2 regions of the Brevundimonas sp. FV1ps31S genome follow, and region 1 is predicted to be linked to the other one. Evidence: predicted binding sites of a transcription regulator. Region 1 holds the regulator's gene; the other holds the start of a gene.

What was found. The regulator HrcA, encoded in region 1, represses chaperone genes, less so after heat shock. The targets are predictions, from matches to a motif close to GTTAGCANTCNNNNNNNNNGANTGCTAAC.
Region 2: the regulator HrcA is predicted to act here: its motif matches at 3,119-3,147, upstream of groES (co-chaperone GroES).

The regions. Positions count from the first base shown of each region.
Region 1 is NZ_CM178735.1:3,633,316-3,644,175, forward strand. Features, by position in the region: gene ACVPT3_RS17415 (heparinase II/III family protein) at 1-1,817, shown strand, start outside; gene ACVPT3_RS17420 (hypothetical protein) at 1,814-2,158, shown strand; gene purH (bifunctional phosphoribosylaminoimidazolecarboxamide formyltransferase/IMP cyclohydrolase) at 2,242-3,846, shown strand; gene ACVPT3_RS17430 (GNAT family N-acetyltransferase) at 3,859-4,323, shown strand; gene ACVPT3_RS17435 (dienelactone hydrolase family protein) at 4,387-5,286, shown strand; gene ACVPT3_RS17440 (S8 family peptidase) at 5,520-7,604, shown strand; gene grpE (nucleotide exchange factor GrpE) at 7,693-8,280, opposite strand; gene hrcA (heat-inducible transcriptional repressor HrcA) at 8,325-9,383, opposite strand; gene rph (ribonuclease PH) at 9,484-10,209, shown strand; gene ACVPT3_RS17460 (hypothetical protein) at 10,275-10,730, shown strand; gene pnp (polyribonucleotide nucleotidyltransferase) at 10,797-10,860, opposite strand, start outside.
Region 2 is NZ_CM178735.1:3,512,686-3,523,545, forward strand. Features, by position in the region: gene pgi (glucose-6-phosphate isomerase) at 1-153, shown strand, start outside; gene ACVPT3_RS16850 (DUF4260 domain-containing protein) at 150-527, shown strand; gene ACVPT3_RS16855 (DUF1826 domain-containing protein) at 528-1,112, opposite strand; gene zigA (zinc metallochaperone GTPase ZigA) at 1,209-2,429, shown strand; gene ACVPT3_RS16865 (hypothetical protein) at 2,479-2,916, opposite strand; gene groES (co-chaperone GroES) at 3,220-3,507, shown strand; gene groL (chaperonin GroEL) at 3,558-5,204, shown strand; gene ACVPT3_RS16880 (glycosyltransferase family 2 protein) at 5,408-6,148, opposite strand; gene ACVPT3_RS16885 (ArnT family glycosyltransferase) at 6,225-7,901, shown strand; gene ACVPT3_RS16890 (hydroxymethylglutaryl-CoA lyase) at 7,898-8,812, shown strand; gene ACVPT3_RS16895 (hypothetical protein) at 8,904-9,326, shown strand; gene ACVPT3_RS16900 (hypothetical protein) at 9,506-9,868, opposite strand; gene phaR (polyhydroxyalkanoate synthesis repressor PhaR) at 9,865-10,497, opposite strand; gene trhA (PAQR family membrane homeostasis protein TrhA) at 10,586-10,860, opposite strand, start outside.

The DNA.
Region 1 (10,860 bases):
ATCCGACGCCCGACGTCGCCTCAGGCCAGATTCCTGGCCTCGCTGGCGCGCCGGTCCGCACGCCCATTCGTTCGGGCGCGACCGAGACCGGCCCCGGCCTGTGGCCGGCCATCGCCGGGCGGATACTGACCCGTCAGCTGTGGATCGAACTGTACGGCCTGCCGGGCTATGGCCTGACGCTGAGCCCGGTGCTGGGCGGGGGAAAGGTCACGGCCTTCGCGGCTACGCCGCGCGACTTCCGGCCGCACGATTCGGCGCCGGGCAAGAATCTGCTGGTCGGGCGTTTCATCCTGGCGGGGGCGTCGATGGAGGTCGAGGCGCCGGCCGATCCGTGGAACCGCCCCAGCCCGTCGCGGCCCTTCGCGGTCGAGCTTCACGCCTTCAACTGGCTGCCCGCCCTGATGGCCCAAGGCGAGCGCGGGGCGCGCGAGGCCCTTCGTCTGACTCTGGGCTGGGCCGACGCCTTCGCCCGTTGGTCCCCCTTCGCCTGGGGGCCGGAAATCCTGCCGCGAAGGGTGATCAACCTGGCCTGCGCCGCTCGCAAGATGGGCGGCGTCGCGACCGAGGCCGAGCGGTTGAGGCTGGCGGACTGTCTTGCGCGCCAGACGCGCCAATTGCTTCGACCGCCGGGCGGTCTGGCCACCCGAGCCGAGAAACTGACGGCGGCGGCCATCGGCGGCTGCGTCCTGGCCGGGGCGCCGGGCCAGGGCCTGCGACGCCGCGCCCTCTCCGCCCTGGCGGGCGCCCTGAGGGCCACGGTCCAGGCCGACGGCGGCCATGCGTCGCGCAGCCCGGAGGCCGGACTGGAGCTGTTGCTGGATCTGCTGATCCTGGACGACGCCCTGGCCCAGCTGTCCGAACCGACGCCCGAGGCCGTGTCGGACGCTATCGGGCGTCTGACCCAGGGCCTGCGCCTGCTGACTCTTCCGGACGGGCGTCTGGCCAGTTTCCAGGGCGGCGGACCGTCCACCGCGGCACGCGTGGCTGCGGCCCGGGCCCACGACGAGGCGTCAACCGTCTCGGGCAAGTCCGACCCCGTCCATCCGCCTGTCGGCGCCGTCGCCGGACTGGTGAGAATCGCCAGTCCGCTGTTGTCGATCGTCGCCGACGCCGCCGCCCCCGCCAAAGGGGGCTGGGGCGCCTCCGCCTGCGCCCAGCCGATGGCGCTGGAGATCGCCTGCGGCAAGGACCGCCTCGTGACCGGCTCCGGCTGGACCCCTCGCGCGACCGACCGCCAGGCGCTGCGGCTGACGCCCGGTCATTCGACCCTGACCCTGGGCGAGCGGTCGCTGAACGAACCCCTGGGCGGCTGGAAGGGCGAACTGCTGGGTCCGCGCCTGGTCGGCCCGCCGATCCATGTCACCACCGATCAGCGCGACGGCGACGGCGCGGTCTGGCTGGACATGGAGCACGACGGCTGGAACGAGGCTTTCGGCCTGAACCACCAGCGTCGCCTCTATCTGGACCAGCGGCTGGATGAGCTGCGGGCCGAGGAAAAGCTGTTCCCCACGCCGGGCCGCAAGGACATTATCCGTCAGATCGCCGCCCCCTACGCCATCCGGTTCCATCTGGAGCCGGGGGTCCAGGCCTCGCTGGCGCGCGACCGCCGCTCGATCCTGCTGCGCGGCGCCTCGGGCCGGGGCTGGTGGTTCCGCACCGACGGCCCCGACGTGGCCATCGAACCCAGCGTCCATATCGACGCCGGCCTGACCCGCCGCTCGCTGCAGATCGTGGTGCGCGGCTCGGCCCGCACCGACAGCGAGAGCCGGATCCGCTGGAAGCTGAGCCCGGCGGGCGCGAGCGGCGATCCGACGTGACCGACGCCGGCCGCCTGTGGATCGTGCGCGGTCTGCATACGGCCATCTATATCGTCATGTCGGCGGCCTGTTTCGCCGTCCTCTATGCGGGGATCTCGGGCCAAAGCGGCGCCTGGCTTCACGTCGCCCTGGCCCTGGTGGCCATTGAGGTCGTGGTCTTCGTCGGCTGCGGCCTGAAATGTCCTCTGACCGCCGTCGCCGTCCGCTACGGCGCCCGGCCGGACGGTCCCTATGACACCTTCTTTCCCGAGCGATGCACCCGCCACACCTTTCGGGTCTTCGGTCCGCTGATCACGCTTGGGCTGATCCTCAACGTGCTTCGCTGGTTCGGCCTGCTCTGATCCGTCCGCATACGGGGTGACGCACAAGCGCCCCGGTGCTAGACGCCCCGCCATCCTCCCCCAGCCTTCACGGACGCCGCTTCATGCCCGCCGCTCCCGACTTTCCGCCCGCCCCCGACCGGGTCAAGCCGCAACGCGCCCTGATCTCCCTGTCCGACAAGGCCGGACTGGAAGACGCCGCCCGCGTCCTGCACGACCTGGGCGTCGAACTGGTCTCGACCGGCGGCACCCGCGCAGCGATCGCGAAACTGGGCCTGCCGGTCAAGGACGTGGCCGATCTGACCGGCTTCCCCGAGATGATGGACGGCCGGGTCAAGACCCTGCACCCCGTCGTCCACGGCGGCCTGCTGGGCGTGCGCGACGCGGCCGACCACGCCCAGTCAATGATCGACCACGGCATCGGCGCCATCGATATTGTCTGGATCGACCTCTATCCGTTCGAATCCACCGTTGCTTCCGGGGGTTCATTCGAGGCTGCGGTCGAGAATATCGACATCGGCGGTCCGGCCATGATCCGCTCGGGCTCCAAGAACCACGGCTATGTCGCCGTCGCCGTGGACGGCGAGTCCATCGGCCTGATCGTGGCGGCGCTGAAGGCCGAGGGTTCGACCGATCTGGCCCTGCGTAAGCGGCTGGCCGCCCGCGCCTTCGCCCGCACCGCCGCCTATGACGCCGCCGTCTCCGGCTGGTTCGCCCAGCAGGTCGAGGACGTCGCCCCGGCGCGCAAATCCATCGCCGGTTCGCTGGCCCAGACCCTCCGCTACGGCGAGAACCCGCATCAGACCGGCGCCTTCTATCGCACCGGTGAAGCGCGTCCCGGCGTGGCCCATGCGACCCAGATCCAGGGCAAGGAACTGGGCTACAACAATATCGCCGACGCCGACGCCGCCTATGAGCTGGTCGCCGAGTTCGAGGCCCCGGCCGTGGTCATCGTCAAACACGCCAACCCCTGCGGCGTGGCCGTGGGCAAGGACCTGTCGGAAGCCTATGCCCGCGCCCTCGAATGCGACGCCGTCTCGGCCTTTGGCGGCGTGATCGCGGTCAATCGTCCTCTGAACGGCGACGCCGCCCGCGCCATCACCGGCATCTTCACTGAGGTGGTCATCGCCCCTGGCGCCGACGACGAGGCCAAGGAAGTCTTCGCCGCCAAGAAGAACCTGCGCCTGCTGATCACCGACGGCCTGCCGGATCCGCACGGGCCGGGCGAGGTGTTCCGTTCGGTCGCCGGCGGCTTCCTGGTCCAGAGCCGCGACCGGTCGCTGATCAAGCCGTCGGATCTGAAGATCGTCACCCAGCGCCAGCCAACGCCGACCGAGATCCAAGACATGCTGTTCGCCTTCACCGTGGCCAAACACGTCAAGTCCAACGCCATCGTCTACGCCAAGGACGGCCAGACCGCCGGCATCGGCGCCGGCCAGATGAACCGCCGCGACAGCGCCCGGATCGCCGCCATCCGCGCCAAGGAGGCCGGAGAGGCCAAGGGTCTGACCCAGTCCCTGGCCGAGGGGTCGGCCTGCGCCTCCGAAGCCTTCTTCCCCTTCGCTGACGGCTTGCTGGAAGCGGTCGCTGCCGGCGCCACGGCGGTGATCCAGCCCGGCGGCTCGATGCGCGACGCCGAGGTCATCGCCGCCGCGGACGAGAAGGGCATCGCCATGGCCTTCACGGGGGTGCGGGTCTTCCGGCACTGAGGATCACCCCGGATGATCCTTATCGAGGACGCCGACCCGGATCATGCCGACGCCAAAGTCCTGATCGCCGCCCTGTCCCAGCGACTGGCGGCGATCACAGGCTCCAGCGGCCAAGCCTCGTTCGACGCCGACGATGTTCGGGGGCCGGGCGCCGCCTTCCTGCTGGCGCGGGACGGGCAGGGTCGGGCCATTGGCTGCGGCGCCCTGCGTCCGCTCCAGCCGGGCGTCGCAGAAATCAAACGCATGTATGCGGCGGTCGCCGGCCAGGGCGTCGGTTCCGCCGTGCTCGCGGCTCTGGAGGCGAAGGCGAAAAGCCTCGGCTATGACGAGATCCGTCTGGAAACGCGCCGCGTCAACACGGCGGCCGTGGGCTTCTATCTCCGCGCCGGCTATCGTGAAATCCCGCCGTACGGCTGCTATGTTGGCCGGCCGGAAGCCGTCTGTTTCGCCAAACCAATCGGATCGACTTCCGCCTAAGTTGACTGGACGCCCTCGGCGCGCCGTGATGGTCTGCGGCTCCCCCGTTTCTGGAGCCGTCCCATGACCACCCTGATCCGTCCCGAAGGCCAGACCGCCGATGATCTGAAGCTCAGCCGCCGGGCGGTGGGCGCTTTGGGGGGGCTGCTGTTCTCTGGCTATGCGGTCGCGGCCCTGGCCAAGGAGGCCCAGCCGATCACCACTGACGCCGCCGGGCTCGAGACGGCCGAGGTGACCTATCCGGCGCCGGACGGATTCGAACTGACCGCCTATGTCGCCCGCCCCGCCGGCGAAGGCCCCTTCCCCGTCGTGGTGGTGGTGTCCGAGATCTTCGGCGTCCACGCCTATATCAAGGACATCTGCCGCCGCCTGGCCAAACAGGGCTACGCCGCCATCGCCCCGGCCTTCTTCAACCGGGTCGAGGATCCGGCGCCCCTGTCCGACATGGGCCGGATCATGCAGATCGTCGGGGCGGCCAACTATGAACAGGTGATGGGCGACCTGTCAGCCACCCTGGAATGGACCAGCCAGCAGCTGTGGGCGCGCGACGGCAAGGTCGGGATCACCGGCTTCTGCTGGGGCGGCAAGGTGGTGTGGCAGGCGGCGGCGCGGTTCGCCGTCATCGGCGCCGGCGTGGCCTGGTACGGCCGTCTGGCGCCCGCTCCCGATGCAACCCCGGTGCAGGTCTCGTCCGGCCAGCCCTGGCCGGTGGATCTGGCCGACGACCTGAAGGCGCCGGTCCTCGGCCTGTATGGCGGCCAGGACCAGGGAATCCCCCTCGCCAGCGTCGAACGGATGCGCGAGGCCCTGGCACGCGCCGGCCAGACCGACAGCCGGATCGTCGTCTATCCGGATGCGCCCCACGGTTTCCACGCCGACTACCGCGCCAGCTACGCCGAGGCGGACGCCAAGGACGGCTGGGCCAGACTGCTCGCCGCCTTCGACGAATCTTTAAGAGGTTGAATTGTTCCTGATGTGACACACTGCGGCGGGCTGTGTGTCATGGAGGGGTGAAGGTGGCGAATTCTCAGTGGCGTAGAGCGATCCTGCTGGGTGCAGGTCTGTTGTTCCTTCCCCTTGCGGCCTGTGGCGGCGGCGGCGGCGGGGGTGGAGCCGTGACGCCGGTCGTTCCGCCCCCTCCACCCCCTCCTCCTCCTCCTCCTCCGCCACCGCCACCCCCGCCGCCGCCGCCCTCGGTGACGTCGAGCGAATATCTGCGCAACTATGGCGTGGCCAATATGAAGGCCGAGGCCGGCTGGCAGGCTGGCGCCACCGGGAACGGCGTCACGGTCGCCGTGGTCGATTCCGGCGTCAGCAACAGCCAGGCCGATCTGGTCGGTCGCATCTCCAGCGCCTCGACCGACGTGGTTGTGGGCCGCAACACCCCCTATGTCGCGACCGACAGCCATGGCACCCTGGTGTCCGGCGTGATCGCCTCGAACTTCAACGGCACGGGCACGGTCGGCGTCGCTTATGAATCGACCATCCTGTCGATTCGCGCCGACATCTCCGACTGCGAGGATGAGGACGACGACGTCTGTTTCAGCAGCTCGGACCTGGTCCGGGCCCTGGACTTCGCCGTGGCCAACGGGGTCAAGATCATCAACATGTCGCTGGGCGGCGACGACCGGCTGGGCGCGGCCTTCGAGGCGGCCCTGCTGCGCGCGGTCGGTTCGGGGGCGGTCATCGTCGCCTCGTCGGGCAATGACGGCGAGGCCAATCCCGGCTGGCCCGCCCAGTATGCGGTCGATCCCCGCTTCGCCGGCGCCGTCATCGCCGTGGGCTCCCACGGCGAGACCAACCTCATGTCCGACTTCTCGAACCGCGCGGGGGTGACGGCCGCCGCCTATATTTCGGCGCCGGGCGAGGACGTCATCACCGGCTGCGACGGGACCAGCTGCTGGCGGATCAACGGCACCTCCTTCTCGGCGCCCCATGTCTCGGGCGCCCTGGCCCTGCTGATGGACGCCTTCCCCAATCTGTCGGCGCGCGAAGCCCTGGCCATCCTGATCGACACGGCGCGCGACGCCGGCGACGCCGGGACCGACATCGTCTATGGGCGCGGCCTGCTGGACATGGCCCGCGCCTTCCAGCCAGCGGGCGCCACCTCGGTTCCCATGGCCGACGGCGCCTCTATCGTCGCCGAGACAGAGCCGGGCAGTTTCGTCGGCCCGGCCTTCGGCGACGCCTTCGCTCGTCAGACCGCTTTAGGGACGGTGCTGTTCGACAGCTATGACCGGATGTTCGCGGTCCAGCTAGGTGCAGCCTATCCGACGGCGCCCAGCCGCTCTTATCAGGCGGCCCCGTTCGAACCCAGCCGCACGGCGACCACCCGGCTGGCCCTGCCCAACGGCGGCCGGCTGAACCTGACGGCCTCCCAGCCGCTCCCGACGCCCGAACCCATCGCCCCGCGCCATGACCTGACCGACGCCCCCTGGCTGGGCGACGAGCCCCGTCAGGAGGCCATGCTGGACCTGGAGATGGGCCGGCTGAGCTTCGCCACCTGGCAGGGCCGCGGCGGCGCGTCCTCGCCGTTCGACGGCGCAGCCGGCGACGGCTTCGCCGCCCTGGCCCAGGTCGATCACGCCGTGCGCGGCGCCGTCCGGTTCGGCGCCCTGACCCTGGCGGCCGAGAGTGGCGGCGGCGACCGCCGCATGCCCCTGCGCCGGGTCGAGGAAGAGGCCTCGACCTACAGCCGCGCCACCCTGGCCTGGCGCGGCGCCGACGGCGGCCTGTCGCTCAGCCTGGGCACCTTGGACGAGCGTCTGGGCCCGCTCGGCGCCTTCCTGCCGGGCGGATCGGACTTCGCCCTGCCGTCGCGGACCAACTTCTATGCGGTCGGCGGCGACTGGGCCCTGCGGCCCGGCCTGACCCTGATCGGCGAGGTCGGAATGGGCGCGACCGAGACGGAAGGCCGCTTCCTGTCGACGGACCAGGCGGCGATCAGTTCGAACTGGCGGCTGGCCCTGCTGACGGGGTGTACGGTCCTGTGCGACCGGATCAGCTTCACCGTGTCGCAGCCGCTGCGGATCGAGCGCGGGACCTTCTCGGCCTGGCTGGCGGACGTGCCAGTCGAATATTTCGACCCGCTGACCTATTCGCGCCGCAGCTTCTCGGCCACGCCCAGCGGACGTCAGATCGACTTCATCCTGGGCGGCGAGCGTCGGCTGTGGGACGGCTCAAGCCTCTCGGTCCAGGCCGTCGCCAGCCGCGAACCGCGCCATGTCGCCGACGCGGCGCCGGAGTTCGCCCTGATCGGCGGGTGGCGGCGCCAGTTCTGAGGGGGCTGGTGAATCGAGAGTCGTGAGAAAGAGGTGAGCGGCTTGCGGAGACACCGCAGCTCACCACTCACCATTCACGTCCTGAAGATCAGGCCTTGCCGTCGAAGGCCTGGCCTTCGGACGCCAAGGCGGCGCCATAGGGATTCGACGCCTGCGCGCCGGACCCCTTGGCCGCGACCACGACCATGGCCGGACGGATGGTGCGGCCGAACAGTTCGAAGCCGGACTGCATGGTCTGGAGCACGGCGCCGCCCGGAACCGTGTCCGACGGCTGTTCGATCATGGCCTGGTGCAGATGGGGGTTGAAGGCCTCGCCAGCCTCGGGCGCTACCCGCTTCAATCCATTGGTCTCGAACGCCTGAAGCAGGGCCTTCTGGGTCATTTCCAGACCTGTCACAAGGGCGACGGTCGGGCCGTCGGTGTCCTTAGGCGCGGCCATCAGGGCGCGCTCCAGATTGTCGGCCACGCCCAGCAGATCCTTGGCGAAGCGCTGGATGGCGAAGGCGCGGGCGTCGTTCTGCTGCGTCTCGGCGCGCCGCTTCAGGTTCTCCATCTCGGCGGCGACGCGCAGGGCGCGGTCCTTCCACTCGTCACGCTCGGCGATGACGGCGTCCAGCGGCGCCAGATTGTCGGCAGGATCGGCGTCCAGACCGTGTTCGGCGTTGGTTTCCGCCATGTCGGCGTCCAGTTCGTTGAAGTCGTCGTTAAGGGGCTTGTCGCTCACTTGTCGTTCCCGTCCAGCATCCGGCCCAGCACCCGGGCGGTATAGTCCACCAACGGAATGACACGGGCGTAGTTCAACCTAGCGGGGCCTATGACGCCGATGGCGCCCAGAACCCGCTGTCGGCCGCTCATATAGGGCGCCGCGATCACGGCGGAACCCGAAAGTGAAAACAACCGCGTTTCAGCGCCGATGAAAATTCGCACGCCTTGCGCCGAATCGACCCCGTCCAGCAGGCCGATCAGCTGTTCCTTCTGCTCCAGGTCGTCGAACAGGACCCGCACCCGCTCCAGGTCCGCCAGACCCTCGCCGTCCTGCAACAGGTTGGCGCGGCCCCGCACGATCAGGGCGCGCTCGCGGTCCGGCCCGCCGGACCAGGCGGCGAACCCGTCCTCGACCAGGCGGGCGGCGGTCTGGTCCAGCTCGCGCCGCGCGATCTCCAGCTCCTGGGTCATCTCGCGCTTGGCGTCGGCGAAGGGCCGGCCGCGTAGACGGGCGTTGAGGAAGTTGGAGGCTTCCACCAGGGTCGAGGGCGTGACCCCGGCCGCCAGGGTCATGATCCGGTTCTCGACGGTGCCGTCGTCGGCGACGATGACCGCCAGGGCCTGATCCCCGCCCAGAGCCACGAACTCCACATGTTTGACGCCGGACTCGCGCACGGGGCTGGACACCACGCCCGCGCCTCCCGCCAGGCCGGACAACAGGTTCGACGCCTCGTCCAGGGCGGATTCGAAATTCCGCCCCCGCCCGGCCAGCCGCCCGTCGATCTCTCGCCGCTCCTCCTTCGTCAGGTCGCCGATCTCCAGCAGGCCGTCGACGAACAGGCGCAGGCCCGCATGGGTCGGGATCCGTCCCGCCGACGTATGGGGCGAGGCCAGCAGACCGGCCAGGGTCAGGTCCTGCATCGTATTGCGGATCGAGGCCGGCGACAGGGCGATCCCGCCCAGCGACAGGGTGCGTGACCCGACCGGCTCGCCGGTCTCCAGATAGGATTCGACGATGCGTCGGAAGATGTCGCGGGCGCGCGCATCCAGCCCCGCCAGTCCGGCAAGAGCCATGCCCGGGGATTGGGCGCCGTCGAACGGCGGGGTTTTGGGGGCATACAGGCTCACGGTTTCAGGATAAGCACCGCGGCCTCGGCTTCCAAGGACTCATCTCATGCGCCATTCGCAACGCACCGACGACCAACTGCGTCCCGTGACCATCGAGACCGGGGTCAACCGCTATGCCGAGGGCTCGTGCCTGATCACCTTCGGTCACACCAAGGTCCTGGTGACGGCCTCGGTCGAGGAGACCATCCCGGGCTGGATGCGCGGCAAGGGCCAGGGCTGGGTCACCGCCGAATACGGCATGCTGCCTCGCGCCACCCACACCCGCGGCCGCCGCGAAGCCGCCGCCGGCAAACAGACGGGCCGGACGCAGGAGATCCAGCGCCTGATCGGCCGCTCGCTCCGCGCCGTCGTCGATCTGAAGGCCCTGGGCGAGCGCCAGGTGGTGCTGGACTGCGACGTCATCCAGGCCGACGGCGGCACCCGCACCGCCTCCATCACCGGCGCCTGGGTCGCCATGGCCTCGGCCCTCAACTATCTGCGCGACGAAGGCGTGCTGAAGTCCGACCCGATCCTGGACCAGGTGGCCGCCGTATCCTGCGGCGTCTGCGACGGCGTGCCGGTGCTGGACCTGGACTATGAAGAGGATTCCGAGGCCGAAGCCGATTCCAACTTCGTCCTGACCGGCGCAGGCCAGATCGTCGAGGTCCAGGCCACCGGCGAGAAGCGCGGCTTCTCCCGCGCCGAGTTCGACCGGCTGTTCTCTCTGGCCGAGATCGGCTGCACCGAACTGTTCGCCCTGCAAAAGGCGGCGCTGGAGGCTGTGCGCCGATAAGAGGTTTCGCGCGTTCAGGGAACGGGTCATCGTGTCGGTGACCCGTTCGACGTCCCGGAGACCCTATGCGCGCCTCCCTGTTCGCCTGCACCGCGCTCGCCGCCGCCCTGGCCTTGTCCGCCTGCCAGCCGCGCGCCGAGGCGCCGGCCGAACCGGCCGAACCGGCCCCTGCGGCCGCTCCCGCCGCCTCGGCTGCGGCGCCCGCCCAGCCGCCAGCCCCAACTCCATCAGCCCTACCTGCGCCAGCCCAGCCTCCGGCGTCGCCTCAGGAGCCTCAGACTGGTATCCCGGAGGGACCGGACATGAGGCCGGAACGGGCGCCCGCCAGCGACACCCCCTGTCGCGCGCAGATCGGCGAGGCCGCGGCCGCACGCCTGGTCGAGCGGTGTATCCAGGTCAGCCCCGCGACCCGCCCGCCGTGCAACGTCGCCAATCCTTGTGACCTGATCCAGGGGGAAATCGACCGGTCCTGCAAGCTGTGGGAACGGGACGGTGATGCGCCGGCGGAATGCCGCTCCTGACTCAAGCCAAGAAAAAGGCCCCGCCGTCGCCGGCGGGGCCTTTCTGTTTTCGGACGAGCCTAGGGCTTAGTCGCGACGACGACGACCGCGATCGCCACCGCGATCACCGCCGCCTTCGCGCTTCGGACGG
Region 2 (10,860 bases), 120 kb from region 1:
GGCGTGATCTGGGACATCAACAGCTTCGACCAGTGGGGCGTCGAACTGGGCAAGGTCCTGGCCAAGGCGATCCTGAAGGACGTGGCCGCCGGCGGACCGTCCGCCGATCTGGACCCCTCGACGGCCGGCCTGATGAGGCGTCTGTCTCAGTGAGCGTCGTCGCAGCAGCCTGGCAAAGGCTTGAGGGCGTGGCGCTGTTCGGCGCCGGCCTCGTCGCCTACGCCCATATGGACGCAGGCTGGATACTGTTCGCCGTCCTGTTTCTCGTTCCCGACGTCAGTTTCGCGGCCTATCTGGCGGGGCCGCGTTTCGGCGCCCTGGTCTATAATCTGGCGCACAGCCTGATCGGACCTCTCCTGCTGGGCGGCGTGGGGGTCGCAGCGTCCATTCCGTCAGCGACGTCCGTGGCGCTGATCTGGCTGGTCCATATCGGCCTGGACCGCGCCCTGGGATATGGTCTGAAATCGCCTGAAGCCTTTGGCGTGACTCATCTCGGCCTGATCGGACGCGCCCGTTCGCGACCCTGATCAAACCCGTTCCTCGCAGTCCGGCGTGGCGTCGATCGTCAGGACGCGCCGGGGCGCGCGTCTTCCGGCCGGCGGCGAGCGGTGCAGAACCACCGGAAACTCCGGCCAGGCCGCCCAGCCCGGCGCCGTGCCCTTGATGATGGCGATGTCGCCGGGGTGAAGGGTGCGGACCCGACGACGCGTGCCGGTCTTGCGCCCGTCCAGATCCTCGCCGATCTCGCCGGCGAAGGCCCATTCCGGCCCCGGCCCCTCATAGGCGACGATTAAGCGCACCGGAACGGCGTCCTGGTGGAAACGCGGGCAGGCGCGCCGGGTCACGGTCTCGCATCGCGCCCGCCAGGTCTCGCATCCGCTGATCGCCGCCACGATCTCCCCCAGTCCCTGAATATCCTGCAGCAACCACTCGGGCGCTGGACCCGATGGGGCGATCCAGCGCCCGTCGCAGTCGGCGGTGAAGTCGGCCGGAGGCGGGGTGTCGGGCGGCATGGGGCTGGGTCTCGACCAGATCGCCATCCGCACCTGCGGCTCGAACAGGGTGGTGAAGACCGTGGGCGCCTGCCCCTGGACGACTGAGCCGACCGCCATGGAAAACCTTGCTGACTATGCGTGTTATACTATAACGTAACTCTCATAGTCGCCCGGCTGTGGTCAAGCTCGGCGCAGCAGCCGTGGAGCGCCTTCGTGTCCGAGTTCAAGACACTGCCCGTCACCGTCCTGTCCGGCTTCCTCGGGGCCGGCAAGACGACCCTGCTGAACCACATCCTGTCGAACCGCGACGGGCTGCGGGTCGCGGTGATCGTCAATGACATGAGCGAGGTGAACATCGACGCCGCCCTGGTGCGCGACGGCGGCGGCGCGGACCTGTCGCGGACCGAGGAACGGCTGGTGGAGATGTCCAACGGCTGTATCTGCTGCACCCTGCGCGAGGATCTGCTGATCGAGGTCGGCAAGCTGGCGCGCGAGGGTCGGTTCGACTGTCTGCTGATCGAATCCACCGGGATCTCCGAACCCATGCCGGTCGCCGCCACCTTCGACTTCCGCGACGAGGACGGTTTCAGCCTGTCGGACCTGGCCCGGATCGACACCATGGTCACGGTGGTGGACGCCTTCAACTTCCACCGCGACTATCCCTCGACCGACCGGCTGAAGACCCGCGGCGAACATCTGGGCGAGGACGACGAGCGCACGGTCGCCAATCTGCTGATCGACCAGATCGAGTTCGCCGACGTCATCGTGTTGAACAAGTGCGATCTGCTCGATGCGACCCAGCTCGGGACGCTGAAGGCGATGATGACCCAGTTCAATCCCCGCGCCCGGATCATCGAGGCGGTGCGGGGCGCCGTGCCTCTGGATGAGGTGATCGGCACGGGCCTGTTCGACATGGACCGAGCGGAACAGGCCGCCGGCTGGTCCCAGGCCCTGCGCGGCGAGGTGACGCCCGAGACCGAGGAATACGGCGTCTCGACCTTCGTCTATCGGGCGCGCAGGCCGTTCCACCCCCAGCGTCTCTACGATCTTTTGAACCGCGAATGGCCCGGCGTCTGGCGCTCCAAGGGCTTCTTCTGGCTGGCCAACCGTATGGACTATGTCGGATCCTGGAGCCAGGCTGGGGCGGTGACGGAGCATGAGTGGGGCGGTCTGTGGTGGGCCTCGGCCCCGCGCGAGCGCTGGCCTGACGACAATCCCGAATGGCTGAAGGCGATCGAGGCGGTCTGGCGTCAGCCCTACGGCGACCGCCGTCAGGAGATCGTCCTGATCGGCAAGGACATGAACCGCGACCTGCTGACCTCCCTGTTCGACGCCGCCCTGCTGACCAGGTTCGATATGGAGCGCGGCCCGAAGGGCTGGGCCAAACTGGAGGATCCCTTCCCACACTGGGGACCCCGCCAGGACGCGGCGTAACAAAAAAGGGGCGCCCCGCAGGACGCCCCTTCTTCATCCGACCCGCCTTTTACCAGCGGCGGTCATGGCGGTAGTCGCGGCGGTCATCCCGGCGGTCATAGCGCTGGTCCCGGCGATAGTCGCGATAGTCGCGGCGCTGCTCCCAGCGCGGGTCGCGGCTGTTGATGCCGTGCTCGCGTTCCCAGTGGCCCTGGTTCCGGTAGCAGCGGCCGCCGCGATAATATTCGCAGCCCGAGCCGCGATTGGACGCCGCGGCGCCCAGGGCCGCGCCGGCCAGAGCCCCGCCGGCGATATAGCTGCCGTCGCCGTTGCCGTAGAGGGCGCCGGCCAGGCCGCCCACCGCGGCGCCGATCAAGGCGTTGCGGCCGGTGTTGTCGTCCCCGCGATCACGGTCGCGGTAGGATTGGGCCGAGGCCGGGGCGGCCATCAGGGTCATGGCCACGACCGGAGCGGCGACGACGGCGGTGATCTTCAGCATCTTGGACATGGTCGTCTCCTTTTATTTTCGGGCCGGGTTTCGCGCGTCCGGGTTTGGACGGGCTCCAGCGTTGAGACGGTTCTGCCAGTCCCCGCTTGAACAGGCCCGGAGCCGGCCGTTCATTTGGGGTTCACCTGTCGCGGAAGTTTCGCACGCCCGGAGTGGCGGCTCGCCTTGACGCTGGCCCCGGCTCTGACTAACTCCCGCTCGCGTTAGCACTCTCGTCGGTCGGCTGCCAAAACGGTGATCGAAGGGAGGCTGGCCCACCGTTTTCAAGTCGCCCCCGTCCGGGGGAACACAAGGAGAGAACCGATGGCGTTTCGTCCGCTCGGCGACCGCGTGCTGGTCAAGCGCGTTGAAGAAGAATCCAAGACCAAGGGCGGGATCATCATCCCCGACACCGCCAAGGAAAAGCCGCAGGAAGGCGAAGTCGTCTCCGTCGGCCCCGGCGCTCGCGATGAGACCGGCAAGGTCAATGCTCTGGAACTGAAGGCCGGCGACCGCATCCTGTTCGGCAAGTGGTCGGGCACGGAAGTGAAGATCGACGGCGAAGACCTGATCATCATGAAGGAATCCGACGTCCTGGGCGTGCTGTCCTAAGCACCCGTTCGCGTTTCTTCAATCAATCCATCTAGATAGGAGCAGCCCGCATGGCCGCTAAAATCGTACATTTCAACACCGACGCGCGCGACAAGATGCTGCGCGGCGTCAACGTCCTCGCCAACGCCGTCAAGGTGACGCTCGGTCCCAAGGGCCGCAACGTCGTGATCCAGAAGTCCTTCGGCGCACCGCGCTCGACCAAGGACGGCGTCTCGGTCGCCAAAGAGATCGAGCTGGAAGACGCCTTCGAGAACATGGGCGCCCAGATGATCCGCGAAGTCGCTTCGAAGACGAACGACAAGGCGGGCGACGGCACCACCACCGCGACCGTTCTGGCTCAGGCCATCGTGCAAGAGGGCCTCAAGGCCGTCGCCGCCGGCATGAACCCGATGGACCTGAAGCGCGGCATCGACAAGGCCGTGACCCTGGTCCTGGAAGAGATCAAGTCCAAGTCCAAGCCGGTCTCGAACAACTCGGAAATCGCCCAGGTCGGCACCATCTCGGCCAACGGCGACTCGGAAATCGGTGAACTGATCGCCCAGGCCATGGCCAAGGTCGGCAACGAAGGCGTGATCACCGTCGAAGAAGCCAAGACCGCCGACACCACCGTCGACGTCGTCGAGGGCATGCAGTTCGACCGCGGCTACCTGTCGCCCTACTTCATCACCAACGCCGACAAGATGGAGGCTGTTCTCGAAGAGCCCCTCATCCTGCTGTTCGAGAAGAAGCTGACCTCGCTGCAAGCCATGCTGCCGATCCTGGAAGCCGTGGTGCAGTCGGGCCGTCCGCTGCTGATCATCGCCGAGGACATCGAAGGCGAAGCCCTGGCCACCCTGGTGGTCAACAAGCTGCGCGGCGGCCTGCGCGTCGCCGCCGTCAAGGCGCCGGGCTTCGGCGATCGCCGCAAGGCCATGCTGGAAGACATCGCCATCCTGACGGGCGGCCAGGTCATCTCGGAAGACCTGGGCATCAAGCTCGAGACCGTCACCCTCGACATGCTCGGCAAGGCCAAGAAGGTCTCGATCACCAAGGACGACACCACCATCGTCGAAGGCGTCGGCGAGAAGGAAGCCATCGAAGCCCGCGTGGCCCAGATCAAGCGCCAGATCGAAGACACCACCTCCGACTACGACAAGGAAAAGCTGCAGGAACGTCTGGCCAAGCTGGCCGGCGGCGTCGCGGTTCTCCGCGTCGGCGGTTCGACCGAAGTCGAAGTGAAGGAAAAGAAGGACCGCGTCGACGACGCCCTCAACGCCACGCGCGCCGCGGCTGACGAAGGCATCGTTCCGGGCGGCGGCATCGCTCTGCTGAAGGCCTCCAAGATCCTGGCCGACGTCAAGGGCGACAACGCCGACCAGAACGCCGGCATCGCCATCATCCGTCGCGCCCTGCAGGCTCCGATCCGTCAGATCGCCGAAAACTCCGGCGTCGAAGGCTCGATCGTGGTCGGCAAGGTTCTGGAAAACGAAGACGCCTCGTTCGGCTTCAACGCCCAGACCGAAGAATACGGCGACCTGGTCAAGATGGGCGTCATCGACCCCGCCAAGGTGGTCCGCACGGCCCTGCAAGACGCTGCTTCGGTGGCCGGCATCCTGATCACCACAGAAGCCGCCGTCGCCGACGCCCCCAAGAAGTTGGGCGGCGCCTCGTCGCCTGACATGGGCGGCATGGGCGGCATGGGTGGAATGGACTTCTAAGTCCACTCCAGCTCAGGCTGAAATGCAGAAGGGCGGGACCGAGAGGTCCCGCCCTTTTTGTTTGGCGCCGGCGCCCGACGACGCACCCCCTCTGTCTCGCCCAAGGGGGGAGGAATGCGATGACCGAAATCCTCCCCCTTGGGGGAGGTGGATCGCCGCACAGCGGCGAGACGGAGGGGGCCCGAACGCCGCCTGCGCCAATGTCAGAATTCCGAGATCGCGCCCGGCTGGCGCGAGCGGGTCTTCAGCCACATGACGCCCAGCAGGTCCGAAAAGGAGGCCCGCAGCCGGCCCCAGTTGGTGTATTTCGACTGGCCCGTCTCGCGGTGGCGGTGGTCGACGTCGAGATACTGGTTGCGGAAGCCTTCGCGGATCATCAGGGCCGGCAGATAGCGATGGATATGATCGAAATAGGGCAGGCGCAGGAAGACGTCGCGACGGAAGGCCTTCAGCCCGCAGCCGGTGTCGTCGGCGTCATCGCCCAGCAGGCGGCGGCGGATGCGGTTGGCCCAGATCGAGGCCTGGCGCTTGGCCTCGCTGTCCTGGCGTTTGGCGCGACGGCCGCCGACAAGGCCCACGTCGGCGGGGGCGGCCAGCAGGGCCTCGACCAGGCGCGGGGCGTCGGCCGGCGGGTTCTGGCCGTCGCCGTCCATCGTCACCACGACCGGGGCGCGCGCCGCCAGGACGCCGGTGCGCACGGCCCGGCTCTGGCCCGCATTGCTGGCGTGGGCCAGCACCCGCAGCGCCGGAAGCTCGGTCATGGCGGCCTTCAGCTCGGCCAGGGTGGCGTCCCGCGAGGCGTCGTCGACGAAGATCATCTCATAGGATCGGCCCGCGAAGGCGGCGGCGATCTCGCGCGCCAGGGGCACGGCGGCGCCCGCCTCGTTGTGGACGGGCACGACGACAGAGACGGCGGGGATGAGTTCGGGAGTTGCGACGGTCATCGCCGCTCCATAGCCGAGATGGACGGCTTATGGGAGACGGCTGACGACGGGCCGGTCCGCGTGTAAGGATCGCCGCATGAAGACTTTCGATCTGGATCGCCGCATCGCCGGCTGGAGGGGGCCGCTGTTCGCCGCCCTGCTGACGCTGGTCGCGGGCCTGCCCGGCCTGCTGCTGCTGCCGCCGCTGGACCGCGACGAGAGCCGGTTCGCCCAGGCCACGTCGCAGATGCTGGAAACCGGCGATTATGTCGACATCCGCTATCAGGACGAACCGCGCTGGAAGAAGCCGGTCGGCATCTACTGGCTGCAGGCGGCCGCCGTGTCGCTGACCTCGGACGTCGAGGACCGCGAGATCGCCCCCTACCGTATTCCCTCGCTGCTGGGGGCCATGCTCGCCGCCTGGGCCGCCGCCTGGGCCGGGGCGGCCCTGTTCGGCAACCGGGTCGGCCTGATGGGCGGGGCCATCCTGGGCGCAACCTTCCTCCTGTCGACCGAGGCGGGCATCGCCAAGACCGACGCCATGCTGTGCGGGGCCACGACCCTGGCCATGGCCGCCCTGGCGCGGATCTATATGGCGACCCGGGCCGGCGAGCGGCCGATCCGGCCGCACAAGCTGCTGTTCTGGCTGGGACTGGGCCTGTCCATCCTGATCAAGGGACCGATCGGCCTGCTGGTCGTCGCCCTGGCGATCCTCGCCCTGTCGATCTGGGACCGCGACGTGAAATGGCTGGGCCGACTGGGCTGGGGCTGGGGCCTGCCGCTGGTGGCCCTGATGGTCGGGCCCTGGGCCATCGCCATCACCATCGCCACCGACGGCGGCTTCTGGCGCGAGGCCATCGGCGGCGACCTGGCGCCCAAGATCGCCGGCGCCCACGAAAGCCACGCCGGCTTCCCCGGCATGTACCTGCTGCTGGCGCCCCTGCTCTTCTTCCCCGCGACCCTGCTGCTGCCCGCCGCCGTCGCCGCCGGATGGAGCCGCCGCGCCGAGCCTGCCGTCCGTTTCCTGGTCTGCTGGCTGGTTCCGGCCTGGCTGATGTTCGAACTGGCCCCGACCAAGCTGTGGCACTACACCCTGCCGACCTTCGGGGCCCTGGCCCTGCTGGCCGCCGCCGCCCTGGCGCGGCCGATCGGCAAGGTCTCGCGCCTCGCCGGCGCCGTCCTGGCCCTGTTCGCCGGCCTGCTGGTGATCGCCATCACCGTCTATGGACTGACGGTCTATGGCACCTCGACGGCCCAGACCTGGGCGGCCGTGACCGTGGTCTCGACCCTGGCTGCGGCGGCCATCGGCGCCTTCCTCCTGATCAACCGGGCGCCCGTGGCGGCGCTCGTCGCCTCGCTGGCCTTCGGGATCGTGGCCCATGGCGCCCTGGCCGGGACCATCCGCCAGCTGCGGCCCCTGGCCATCGCCCCCCGGCTGGAGAAGACGCTGGAGGCCGCCGACCTGCATCCGCGTCAGGGTCGCACGCCGGGCCCAGTCGCCATCACGGGCTTCCATGAACCCAGTTTCGTCTTCCTGACCGGACGCGACACCGAATTGACCGACCCCCGGGGCGCCGCCCGCGCCCTGAGCGAGGGCCGGCCCGCCATCGTCGAGGCCCGCGACGCCGACGCCTTCCGCGACGCCGCCGGGCGGCTGGGCGTATCGGCCCGGGCGGTCGGCGTGGTGCGGGGCTACAACTATTCCGGCGGGGACGAGATGAACCTGACCGTCTATGCGCCCCCTCCGGCCGGCGGCGCGGCGGCGACGCGATGAGCCGTGTCATCCAGATCGTCGAGGTCGGTCCTCGCGACGGGCTGCAGAACGAGAAGACCGTGCTGGCGCCGGCCGTCCGCGCCGAATTGACGCGACGGCTGGAGACCGCCGGCGCGCGACGGATCGAGGCCGTCTCCTTCGTCCATCCCCGATATGTGCCCCAGATGGCGGGCGCCGAAGAGGTGATGGCGGCCCTGCCGTCCGAGCCGGGCCGCAGCCGCATCGGCCTGGTGCTGAACGGCAAGGGTTATGACCGGGCCCTGGCGACCGGAGTGGACGAGGTCAATGTCTCGGTGGCGGCGACCGACGGTTTCGGCCTGAAGAACCAGGGCCTGTCAGTGCGGGATCAACTGGCCATGCTGGGCGACATCGTGGGCCGTCGCCACAACGCCGAGGCCTCCGAAGGCGCCCCGGCGCTGTCGGCGATGATTTCCTGCGTCTGGGGCTGTCCGTTCGACGGCGAGGTCTCGGTCGGTCAGGTCGCCGACATGGTCGGGGCGATCGCCGAACTGGGCGTGGGCGAGATCGGCCTGGCCGACACCATCGGCGCCGGGGACCCCTGGGCCGTGACCCGCAAGGTCGAGGCCGCCCGCAAGGCCGCGCCCGAGGCGCGCCTGCGCCTGCATTTCCACGACACCCGCAATACGGGCCTGGCAAACGCCCATGCCGGGGTCGAGGCCGGGATCGACGTGCTGGACGCCTCGGTCGGAGGCATAGGCGGCTGCCCCTTCGCGCCCGGCGCCACCGGCAATATCGCCACCGAGGATCTCGTCTATATGCTGGAGCGCGGCGGGTTCCAGACCGGCTACGACCTGGACCGGCTGATCGCCGCGGCCCACTGGATCGGCGAGGCCCTGGGCCGTCCGGCGCCCTCCGCCCTCAGCCGCGCCGGGGGCTTTCCGCGACCCTAGGGCATGGCGTCGCGCCTCTGTCGTGGCGAAAGGCGCGAAATGGCGTTAATCAAGCTTAACAAGCGCCGCCGTTGCGCCGGAGAGGACCGCCATGCTGACCGCCATTCCGCTGCTGCTGATCCCCGTCGTCCTGTACAATATCGTGGTGCTGTTCGGCGCCTCGGGCAATGCGGGCATGGCCCAGGCCGACGCCGTCCTGCGCGATCCGCTGTTCTCGCTGCCGATGGCCTCGGGCGCCCAGTGGAGCATCGGCTGGGGCGACCTGATCCTGTTCCTGGGCCTGATCCTGCTCTTTTTCGAGCTGATCAAGTCGACGTCCAGCCAGAAGGTCGCCATCGTCAATCACGCCCTGTCGATGATCCTGTTCATCGTGGTGCTGGTCGAGTTCCTGCTGATCCGCGGCTTCGCCACCTCGACCTTCTTCCTGATCGTGGTCATGATCCTGCTGGACGTCCTGGCCGGCTTCATCGTCACCATCATCGCCTCGCGCCGGGATTTCGAGCTCGGCGACTGAGGGACTGGTCGGCCTAGGAGAAGGCCGTGAAGATCAGGGCGACGACGGCGACGTCGAACAGTTTGGCGACGACAGAGAGGGCGGCGGGCATGGGCTGGTCCGAATGGCGACGTGCAGCCCCGCCCCCAGCAAGCCTCGTGCCGCTTTGGAAAACACGCCGCCGCCGGCGTTCCGAACGATCAGACCTCGGTCTTTCTGGCCGTGCCGATGACCGGGCGTCGCTCGGCCTGGCCGGAATATTCGGTTTCCAGATAGGCGGTCCGGGCGGCGTCCAACACGGGCGGGCCGCCCTTCAGGCCGCGCTTCTGGCCGCGCTGACCCATCTGCTGGGCGACAAAGGCCGCCGCGCCGGACTCGGCCGTGACGTGGACGGCAGGTCTTGCCGGGCCGGAGTCCGGCTTGAACCCGGCGTCGTCGGAATCGAGGGCGACCAGGCTGCGGGAGGCGGCCTTTTCCGCAGCCCGGCGTTCCCGCTCGCGGCGCTCGCCCTCGCGGCGATCCACGGGGTCGACGCTGCCGACGGCGGGAATCCGATCGGTCATTTGGTCTTCGACCCGCCCGCCAGACGCTCGATCTGGGCGCGCATCTCGTCCATCTGGCGGCGCATCTCGGTCAGGGCGTCGGACGCGTCGACGGGAACCGGCTCGTCCTTCGCATCCGCCGGCTCGGCCTGCGCCGGCTCGGCGCGGGAATAGCCGAAGGCGGGGAAGATCTGCATGGCCCGTTCGAACATGGCCATATTCGCCTTCGCCGCCTCTTCCATCAGGCTCGCGCCCGAACCTGCGCTGAAGGCGCGGCTCATCTGGCCGGCCAGCTGTTCCTGCTGGCGTCCGAAATTGGCCAGAGACATCTCCAGATAAGAGGGAAGGACGCCCTGCATGGCGCCGCCGTAGAAGCCGATCAGCTGACGCAGGAACTGCACCGGCAGCAGGGCCTCGCCGCGGCTCTCTTCCTCAAAGATGATCTGGGTCAGGATCTGGCGGGTCAGGTCGTCGTTGGTCTTGGCGTCATAGACGACGAACTCGATCCCCTCGCGCACCATGGCGGCGAGGTCCTCGAGCGTCACATAGGCGCTGGTCCGGGTGTTGTAGAGCCTGCGGTTCGCGTACTTCTTGATGACGACCTGTGCGCCGTCGCCGTTCTTTCCGCCCTTGATCTTTTCGTCAGCCACGCTTGTTCTCGCGATGTTGCAACGCGTCACTATCCTCCGTTGCGACGCGAAGCGCTAGAGGCCGTAAAAGCGCAGGCTCCGGACGACCTCAGTGGCTCATCGCAGGCGCCAGAACCACGCCGACCAGCACCGCCATCCAGTGAACCGTGGCGCCGGTGACGACGAAACCGTGCCAGATGGCGCGACGGAAGCGGACCTTGGGGCTGATGAAGACGAAGACCCCGGCCGTATAGATCAGGCCGCCCAGCACCAGCAGGCCCAGGGCGATGGGGTGGACCGTCTCCACCATCGGCTTCAGCGCGGCGACCGCCAGCCAGCCGAACACCACATAGACGCCGCTCCAGAACTTGTCGGAAATGCGCG